Regions from separate parts of the Streptomyces sp. NPDC026206 genome, predicted to be linked through region 1. Evidence: riboswitches for the same ligand, from Rfam matches in the RefSeq annotation. Region 1 holds a riboswitch; each other region holds the start of a gene.
What was found. Region 1 has a riboswitch for cyclic di-AMP ahead of AB0F13_RS13080 (C40 family peptidase). Riboswitches for the same ligand answer to the same signal wherever they lie in the genome.

Region 2: it holds a riboswitch for cyclic di-AMP, as region 1 does, so the genes downstream of both, AB0F13_RS09860 (transglycosylase family protein) here and AB0F13_RS13080 (C40 family peptidase) in region 1, are expected to answer to the same signal.
Region 3: it holds a riboswitch for cyclic di-AMP, as region 1 does, so the genes downstream of both, AB0F13_RS06455 (peptidoglycan DD-metalloendopeptidase family protein) here and AB0F13_RS13080 (C40 family peptidase) in region 1, are expected to answer to the same signal.
Region 4: it holds a riboswitch for cyclic di-AMP, as region 1 does, so the genes downstream of both, AB0F13_RS18070 (C40 family peptidase) here and AB0F13_RS13080 (C40 family peptidase) in region 1, are expected to answer to the same signal.

The regions. Positions count from the first base shown of each region.
Region 1 covers NZ_JBEZYL010000007.1:76,966-79,157, reverse strand. Annotated here, with positions in the region: gene AB0F13_RS13090 (ATP-dependent Clp protease proteolytic subunit) at 1-229, shown strand, start outside; gene AB0F13_RS13085 (hypothetical protein) at 238-546, shown strand; cyclic di-AMP (ydaO/yuaA leader) riboswitch at 831-1,038, shown strand; gene AB0F13_RS13080 (C40 family peptidase) at 1,042-1,530, shown strand; gene AB0F13_RS13075 (ATP-binding protein) at 1,746-2,174, opposite strand.
Region 2 covers NZ_JBEZYL010000004.1:314,867-317,058, forward strand. Annotated here, with positions in the region: gene AB0F13_RS09855 (transglycosylase family protein) at 1-707, shown strand, start outside; cyclic di-AMP (ydaO/yuaA leader) riboswitch at 1,002-1,149, shown strand; gene AB0F13_RS09860 (transglycosylase family protein) at 1,154-1,912, shown strand.
Region 3 covers NZ_JBEZYL010000003.1:33,708-35,899, reverse strand. Annotated here, with positions in the region: gene AB0F13_RS06460 (DEAD/DEAH box helicase) at 1-382, shown strand, start outside; cyclic di-AMP (ydaO/yuaA leader) riboswitch at 782-952, shown strand; gene AB0F13_RS06455 (peptidoglycan DD-metalloendopeptidase family protein) at 964-2,192, shown strand, end outside.
Region 4 covers NZ_JBEZYL010000011.1:214,760-216,951, forward strand. Annotated here, with positions in the region: gene AB0F13_RS18065 (hypothetical protein) at 1-83, opposite strand, end outside; gene AB0F13_RS18070 (C40 family peptidase) at 599-1,072, opposite strand; cyclic di-AMP (ydaO/yuaA leader) riboswitch at 1,076-1,227, opposite strand; gene AB0F13_RS18075 (endo alpha-1,4 polygalactosaminidase) at 1,474-2,192, opposite strand, start outside.

The sequences.
Region 1 (2,192 bases):
CGTCCAGGGCCGGCCCTCGGACCTGGCGCTGCACACCGAGGAGCTGCTGCGCGTCCGCGAGGGCCTGGTGGGGATGCTGGCCCTGCACACGGGACAGGAGGCGGAGCGGGTGCGGCGCGACATCGAGCGTGACACCTTCCTCGACGCCGGGGCCACGGTGGCCTACGGCCTGGCCGACGCGGTCGTCACCGACCGCCGGCTCCAGGGCCCGTCGGCCGGGGCGAGGTGAGTGGCGCGATGTGGCCGCCGGAACTGACGCCGCTGCCCGCCCTGACCCGCGCCGAGGGTGAGGTGGTCGACCGCTATCTGGAAGTACTGGATCTCCTCGGCCGGATCAACCCGGCTCGCGCGCATGACACGTACGGCGCGCTACGAGCCGCGCAGACGCTCGCGCTCGCCGCCGCGGGGCTGCGCGACGCGCTGACGGTCATGCACGAACGCGGCGAACGCGAGATATGCGCGGGGACGCTGGCACGAGCGATGCAGGTCCTGGACGGCGAACGCCGGGCGATGCGGGTCACGTTGCCGCCGAAGCCGCCGAACTGAGGAGCGGAAACATTCTCCCCCCGATCTCCTTCAGACGGCGGATGCGTTCGTAGACGTCGCGCAGTGATCACCCCGGGCAGTGCGCGCACTCGGCGCTCGCGGAGATCGCCGCACCGCAGGTGACGGACTCACCAGGGGAAGGTCGCGACCGTCAAATCGCCGCGCGTCCACCCGAATTGCCCAGAGGTGACGAGGCTCACATAACACCGGATCTGCTCGGCTTCCGCGTCGCGACTGCGCCAAGATCCGTCCGACGACAAGACCCCGCCACCGCGGCGGGGCGGTCCGGGCGGACGCCGAACCCTGCCGCCGCCGGGACGACTGGTCGACATGAGTGCACCGGCAGGGATGGAGGACCCGAGCACGGCGGGACGGCGGGAGGGCAAGCCGACTCCCTTACGTCCCTTGGGGTGAAGCCGCTCACGCGGCCGGGCATTCTTCGCCTGCCCGAACCCGACAGGTCATCCTTCACAGGCGGCTGACGAAGGGTTTGGCATGGGCGCGCACAAACGTCCCTCAATGCTGTCCAGGGCAGGGTCCGTACCCCTGTCCGTGAAATCCGCCCTGACTCTGGCGGCCGTCGGTGCCACGGTGCTGGTACCGGGCGGCGCGACCGACGCGGAAGCCGCAACCATCTCCAACGCAGCCCTGCAGATCGCCGCTTCAAAGGCGGGCTCCCCCTATCAGTGGGGCGCGACGGGGCCGTTCCGCTTCGACTGCTCGGGCCTGACCCAGTACTCCTTCAAGCGCGCCGGCAAAGAGCTGCCCCGGACCGCGCAGGACCAGTACAACCGCACCCGGCACATCCCCGGCCTCTCGCGCACCCAAGGTGACCTGGTGTTCTTCCACGGCCGGGGCGGCGTCTACCACGTGGGGATATACGCCGGGAACAACAAGATCTGGCACGCCCCCAAGACCGGCTCGGTCGTCCGCCTGGAGCGCATCTGGAGCCGTAACGTCTCCTACGGCCGCGTGAACGGCTGAGCCGCCCGCGGGGCCGGCGCGCCGGCACCACACCGACCGCGCCGGACGCGACCGCGTCGCACACGATGCGCTGAGCGCCCCTTCCGTGGCAGCGGACCCTGCTGCCCTCCGGTGCCCCAGCGGCACCCGCGGCACCTGTGAACCCACCGGTTCAGGAGCGCGCTTCACGAGAGCGCCGGGCCGGGCGGAACCCCGCCCGGCCTCCACGCCGTCCGTCAGCGGACGGATGCCGTCCAGGGCAGGCGGATCCACACCGTCTTGCCGCCGTCGGCGGTCGGCGTGATGCAGAGCCTGCCGCCGCGCTCGGCGGTGAGGCAGCGGATGATGACCAGGCCGCGCCCGTTGTCCCGCTGGACGGTGGCGGGCAGTCGCCGGGGGCGGCACGGGTGGCTGTCCGTGACCCCGATCCGCAGTTGCTCGCCCCGGTCCATACGGACGTCCACCGTGAAGGTGGGTGACTGGCCCTGGGTGTGCTGCACGGCGTTGGTGGCCAGCTCCGAGACGATCAGCCGGACGGCATCGGCGGCCTCCGTGCCGGCCGGCAGGCCCCATTCCGTGAGCACGTCCATGACATAGCGGCGGGCCGCGGAGACCGAGGCGGGGCTGCTCGGCAGAGTGACGGTTGCTTCCTGGCGGTCTGCCATGGCGCTGTCCCTTTCCCA
Region 2 (2,192 bases), on a different contig from region 1:
AGGGCCCCGACGCCTGGCGCAGTTGCGCCGTCAGTTCGGGCCTGTCCAAGGACGCCCCGGCGCCGGACGTGAACCCCGGCCGGATCCAGAGCCCCGAGCCGGAGGCGACCACGCCCGCGCCCGAGCGCACCACCCCCGCCACGCCCGGGCACACGACCCCCGCGCCGGACGACCGTGCCCCCGGCTCCGCCGGGCCCACGCCCGGCGCGTCCCCCTCGCCCGGCACGCCGGCACCCTCCGCCGACCCGTCCGGGATCCCGTCGGCCATCCCGTCCACGGGCTCCTCGGCCCCCGCGAGCGGCACGCCCGGCCAGTCCGGTGACAAGGACCGCAAGGACCCGTCGGCCGAACCCTCCAACGGCCCCGCCACCCCGTCCGGTACGCCCTCGGGCACGCCCGCCGAGCCCGCGCCCGGCGCCACGCCCGCGCCCGGTGACGCGAGCGGGGAGGCCGGTACGGGCAAGCACCGCGCCGAGCCGCCGCGTTCCGGCGAGACGCAGCGCCCCTCGCGCGACGGCGGCGACGGACGCACGGGCGTCCCGGCCGCGGACGGCTACACCGTGCAGCCCGGTGACAACCTGTCAGCCATCGCGCAGGACCACTCGGTCACCGGTGGCTGGCAGACGCTCTATCAGAAGAACGAAAAAGTTGTCGGATCCGATCCGGACCTCATCCAGCCTGGTCAGCGACTCGACGTCCGTAAATAGCAGGGAGGTTCGGGCCGAATGTCCGTTCCAGTCGAAAGTGAGACATGGCTCTCGTTGACTGGACGCTGGACGGGACGCATCCGTTCTCCTCAAACCCCCTCTCACCTGCGGAAACAGGAGGTTCCTGCGGGTAACTTCAAGCAACTGTGGCTGAAAAGTGGGGTTTGAACCCGTCGGCCGCCTGTGTTTAACGTCGTCACCGCTCGTCATCGCGAGCACCGCGGTCGTCACGCCGAATCCTGCCGGCGACCGGGGGAGTCGTCGCGCAAGCGCCGTTGGCAGGAGCGGGGGAACCAAGGTAAGCCGCCGGAACGGCCGACGGTCTCGCGACCGGAGGACGGAACGGCTCGGGGTGAAGCCCGGAGCGCAGCCGCGCACCGGGCCGGGCAAACTCACAGCCCGAACCCGACAGCTCACCTCGTAGGCGTCGGTGAGGAAACCGACTCATGTCCAAGGGCAAGCACCGTCGTCCGTCCAAGGCCGTCCGCATCGTCACGCTCGCCGGCGTCACCGGCGTCGCCGTGGCAGCCCCGCTGATGGTCGCGACCTCCGCCAACGCCGCCTCCGTCTCCACCTGGGACAAGGTCGCCCAGTGCGAGTCCACCGGGAACTGGCACATCAACACCGGCAACGGCTACTACGGTGGCCTGCAGTTCTCGCAGTCCTCCTGGAAGGCCGCCGGCGGCACCCAGTACGCCGCGCGTGCCGACCTCGCCACCAAGGCCCAGCAGATCGCCACCGCCGAGCGCCTCCTGGCCATGCAGGGCCCGGGCGCCTGGGGCTGCGCGGGTGCCGGCGGCCTGAGCTCCGGTGGCGCGAAGGCCGACGTCGACACCTCCGGTTCCGGTTCCGGCGCCGTGTCGAAGAAGTCCTCGAAGTCCTCGCAGTCCGCCCCCGCGAGCGGGAACTCCGCCGGCAGCCGCGCCGACCGTGCCGAGCGCCCCGCCGCGCCCAAGCACGCCAAGCCGGCGCAGGAGTCCGAAGAGGCCCCGGCGGCCCCGAAGCAGAGCGCGCCCAAGCACGCCGCTCCGAAGACCGTCAAGCAGGGCGACGGCGAGTACGAGGTCAAGGAGGGCGACACCCTCGGCTCGATCGCCACGGCCAAGAAGGTCGACGGCGGCTGGCAGAAGCTGTTCGACCGCAACAAGGACATCATCGACAACGCAGATCTGATCTTCCCGGGTCAGAAGCTGCACCTCAGCTGATCACCGGCTGAGCGAGTCCGCTCATCCGCGAGTCCGCTCATCCGCGGGACCGCCCCGCTCCGATGCGTCTTCCCCCCCGAGCCGCATCGGAGCGGGGCTCCGCCGTTTCCCGGGGCACTGCCGGGCGGCGGCCCCGGGCGGCGTTCCCATTGAGCGAACACATCGTCCATTCATCCCGTGATCTCGGCTTTTGTGCCAATTTTCGGTCCGGCAACCGGTCCAAGGGCGGGCGCAGCCTCCGGGGCCCGTTAGGCTCGTGCTGCAGAACTCCAGACACACC
Region 3 (2,192 bases), on a different contig from region 1:
CCCGACCGACCCGGAGCTCGCCCGCATCACCGGTGCCCGCGAGCCCAGCGGCGTCCCGGTCGTCATCACGGCCCCGGCCCCGGCCCAGCCGCAGGGCGCCGCCAAGTCCTCCCGCTCGCGGGGTTCGGGTGCCGGTACGTCCGGTGGCTCGCGCGGCAGCCGCGGCGGCCGCGGCCGTACCCGTACGGAGGCGGCCGGTGGTTCCGCCGCCGGTGGTTCCGGCAGCGGCAACGGTGGCGGGCGCCCCTTCCGCGGCTTCGGCGGCAACGGCGGCGCCGAGGGTTCGCGCCGCTCGGGCGGCACCCGTCCGGGCAACGCCGTCGGCCGCTCGCGCCGCAGCGGCGGTGCCGGTGGCGGCGGCCGCCGCTCCGCCACGTCCTGACGCCGGAGTGAGGCGGGGCGCCGCGACGCCCCGCTAGGTGACACAGATGTAGATGCAGACGGGCTGCCGGGCCCGTACGGCAGCCGATGGCTGCCGGGCCCGGCAGCCCGTCCGCATGTCCGGGGGCTGGTTGCCCGTCCCTCTGCCCTCTCTTGCCGCCGCGCCGACCGCTCCGCCACCGCCCCGCCGTCGTCACCCACACGTTCACCCGGACCGGACCACCACCCCGTACCGTCCGCATTCGGACGAATAACAACTGACGAACGGTCAGCTTCACCGCATCGCAAAATCCGCCCAAGAGGCGTGCAGTTTCACGCTTTCGGCTTGGAAACCGGTAGCCATGTCTATTAACGTTCGATAACGCAGCGCGGTTGTCGCAGCCGCCGCAAGAGGCGGCGCCGCGCGCCTTCGCCGAATCCCGTGGGCGGAACCGGGGAACCATCAACTTTGGGGTGAATCGGACCGCGCGCCGGCCCGTAGGGGACCTTCCTGCTCCGAACCCTCCCTCAGAGCCTGAACGGCCTGGGAGGGACCCCCACGCTGACCCGGTAGGCGAGTGGGAAGGAAAGGAGTGCGCCTCCGTGGCGTCCAACAGGCCTGCGCACGACGACAGTTCGTACGACCCTTCGTACGGCTCTCCGTATGAATCTACGGATGAATCCACGTACGAATCCACGTACGAATCCACGGATGAGACCCCGGCTGACGCTCCGGGTGGCACCGCGTACGCCGCCGCCGGGGAACCCTGGAGCGAGTGGAACCCCACGGAGGACTCCGTGGCGCCGCCCGTCCGCGGCCGGCACCGCGTCGTCAAGCAGCGCGGCGGCACCATGGCCCGCAGCGGCGCGGTGCTGGGCGTCGGTGTCATCGCGGCGGTCGGTGCGGGCGGAATGGCGAGCGCTCAGGACCGTCCGGCGCCGATATCCGTGCCGGACCTGGCGCAGAAGATCCCGGGCGTCGGCTCCCTCATATCCGGCGGCGAGGAGAAGCAGGCCTCCGGCGACGGGGTCTCGGTCCGGGCCGAGGCCGGTGCCCAGGCACCGGTCACTGTGGAAGCCACGCGCAGCACGGCCGACGCGGGCGAGGCGCTGCGTGCCCGCATCCTCCAGCAGGCGGAGCGCCAGCAGAACGCCGCCGACGAGGCCGCACGCGAGAGCGAGGCGCATGCGGCGGCGGAGCAGAAACGGAAGGCCGCGGCGGAGAAGGCCGAGGCGCACGAGGTGCAGGAGGCGCGGGAGTCGGAGAAGGCGCACGAGGCGCAGGAGTCGGAGAAGGCGGCGGCGCAGGCCGCTCAGGCAGCGGCCCCAGCGGCCGGGGCGGCCCCAGCGGCCGGGGCGGCCCGGTCACCCGGACCGGCTGCCGACGAGGGTGCGAAGGCGGAATCGGGCGGGTCCGAGGAGGCCGCCGCCCCCGCGAGGCACTCCGCCCCGGCCTCCGGGAGGGGCGGTTCCGCGCTCACCGGCTCGTTCACCCTCCCCGTGGGCTCGTACACCCTCACCGCGGGCTTCGGGCAGGCCGGGAACATGTGGTCCGCGAACCACACCGGTGAGGACTTCGCCGCCCCGACCGGCACCCCGGTCAAGGCGGTGGGCGGCGGTACGGTCACCCAGGCCGGGTGGGCGGGCGCGTACGGCTACCGGATCGTGCTGACGCTCGGCGACGGAACCGAGATCTGGTACTGCCACCTGTCGTCCATGGTGGTCACGTCCGGGAAGGTCGGTACGGGCACGATCATCGCCCGGGTCGGCGCGACCGGCAATGTCACCGGCCCCCATCTGCACCTGGAGGTGCGGCCGGGCGGCGGCGCGCC
Region 4 (2,192 bases), on a different contig from region 1:
TACAGATGGGCCGTGCCACCGCCGGCCGAGTGGGCGTCCGCCAGGTGCAGGGAGGGGACGCGGAACAGCGCGTCGGCGAACACGGTCTCGTAAGGGCGGCAGCGGACGCGCCGGGGTGGGCGGCGCGGTAGGCCCGCTCGCCGTCGGGCCGGGGGGCGAAGGCCCGCAGCACCCGGGTGGCGTCGTCCTCGGTGATCTTCTCCAGGGTGCCGGAGAGCGCCAGGAACGGCCGTAACTCGTCGCGGCTGTTACCGGTCAGCAGGTCGATGTCGCCCGCCCGGCCGTCGCGCAGGGTGCGCCAGGGCACGTCCGGTACGAGGTCGCCGCCGTCGACGACCGGGCAGAAGGGGGCGCCCGAGCGGGCGAGCCGGCCCCAGCGGTCCTCGTGGGCGGGCAGGGCGGCCATGAGGGCGTCCACCTCGTCGGCCAGTCGCCGGGGCGCGATCGCGGCGAGGGGGGCCGCGGTGGGCGCGGCGCCGAGCCGGGCGGGGCGTCGCCCCGGACCTCCCGGCCCCGATGTGCCGGACGGGCTGATTGTGGGCCCGTCCGGCGAGCGGGGACAAGGGGGCCCGGCCGGCCGGGCGTCGTCCTGGTCGTCCTAGTTGACGCGCCCGTACCAGACGCTGTTGCTCCAGATCTTCTCCAGCCGGACGGAGGCGCCCGGCTTCGGCGCGTGCCAGATCTTGTTGCTACCCGCGTAGATCCCCACGTGGTAGACGTTGCTGCCCGAGTGGAAGAAGACGAGGTCGCCGGTCTGCCGGGAGCCGCCGGAGAGGTGCCGGGTGGAGTTGTACTGGCTCTGGGCCGTGCGTGGGAGGGTCTTGCCGGCCTTCTTGAACGAGTAGAGCGTCAGGCCCGAGCAGTCGAACCGGTTGGGGCCCGTGGCGCCGTACTGGTAGGGGGAGCCCTGCTTGGAGGCCGCGACCTTCAGTGCCTGTTCGCCCACGGTCGCCGCCTGTGCGCCGGGGGCGAGGCCGGGGACGAGCACCGATGCCGCGAGGGTGGCGGCGGTGAGGGCCGACGCGGTGGCGGCCCGGGAAGTGAGTGCGGTTATGCGAGGCATCGCAGACATGCCAAAGCCCTTCGGCATCCGCCTACGAAAGATGACCTGTCGGGTTCGGGCTGCGAAGTTGCCCGGCCACGTTGTGGCTTCACCCCAAGAACCACCGCGTTCGTGGTTCGTACCGCTTGGGTCTCCCGCTCCTGCCGATTCGTCGAATCGATTCCGCACCCGGTGCGGCGGCAGGACTCGGCGTCCGCCCGGGTCGCCCGCCTCGGTGACGGGATCTTGTGTTCGGTGAGAGATCCTGCACCATCAATCGCTCAGATTCGGCGCCCAAACGGTCATCTGTGAACTTCTTCACTTCAGAAGCAAACAGGGAACCATAACGCCTCCCTCACCCGCCATCTGCGCCTAAACCCTTGCCCCGCAGGGGACTTGAAGCACACGGGAATCAACTACCGCGGCCCCGTTCAACACGGGTGGCGCCAGGCGTCCAGCTCCAGCCTCTTCTTCATCGAACTCAGGCCCAGCCGCCCGGCCGTGCCGCAGAACTCCCCCGGCGACAGGTCGTATTCGACATGGAAGACCGCTTTGTTCTGCTTCACGAACGGCGTGAGCTTCTCGCACTCCCCGTACTGCGCGCACTGTTCGTTGACCGCGAAGTCGAAGTCCCGCACGAGCTCCGGAATCTGTTCGAGATCATTCTTCAAACCGATGGCCAGGCCCCGGTCATGAGCCAGTTTCACCAGCATCCGGTTGAAGGCCAGCTGATCGGCCGGTGAGAGCGGAAATCCGGTGCGGTTGCGGAAACCCTCGGTCAGATCGGGTTCCACCGCGTCGAAACCCTTCTGCCGGCACATGTCGATGCGGGCCGCCATGATCGGCCGCAGGGCGTCGAGGCGGCGGATGTCCAGCCATTTCTCGCCGTCCCAGCCCTTGTTGTTCTTCCCCAGCAGCGACCCGGGGAATTCCGACCGGTCGGGCCGGAAGTCCTCCCATGCCCCGGCGTTGATGTAACAGATCACCTTGCGGCCCCGGGAGTGCAGTTCCGCCACCGTCTCCGCGGAGTTCTCGAAACCGTCGATGTCGTAGACGGGCACGTCCACGGACGTGTCGACCTTCCCGCCGAGCTGCCACTGCCAGGGAATGCCCGGCCGGGGCTGCCAGCGGCGCGAGGCCGGTGGCGGGC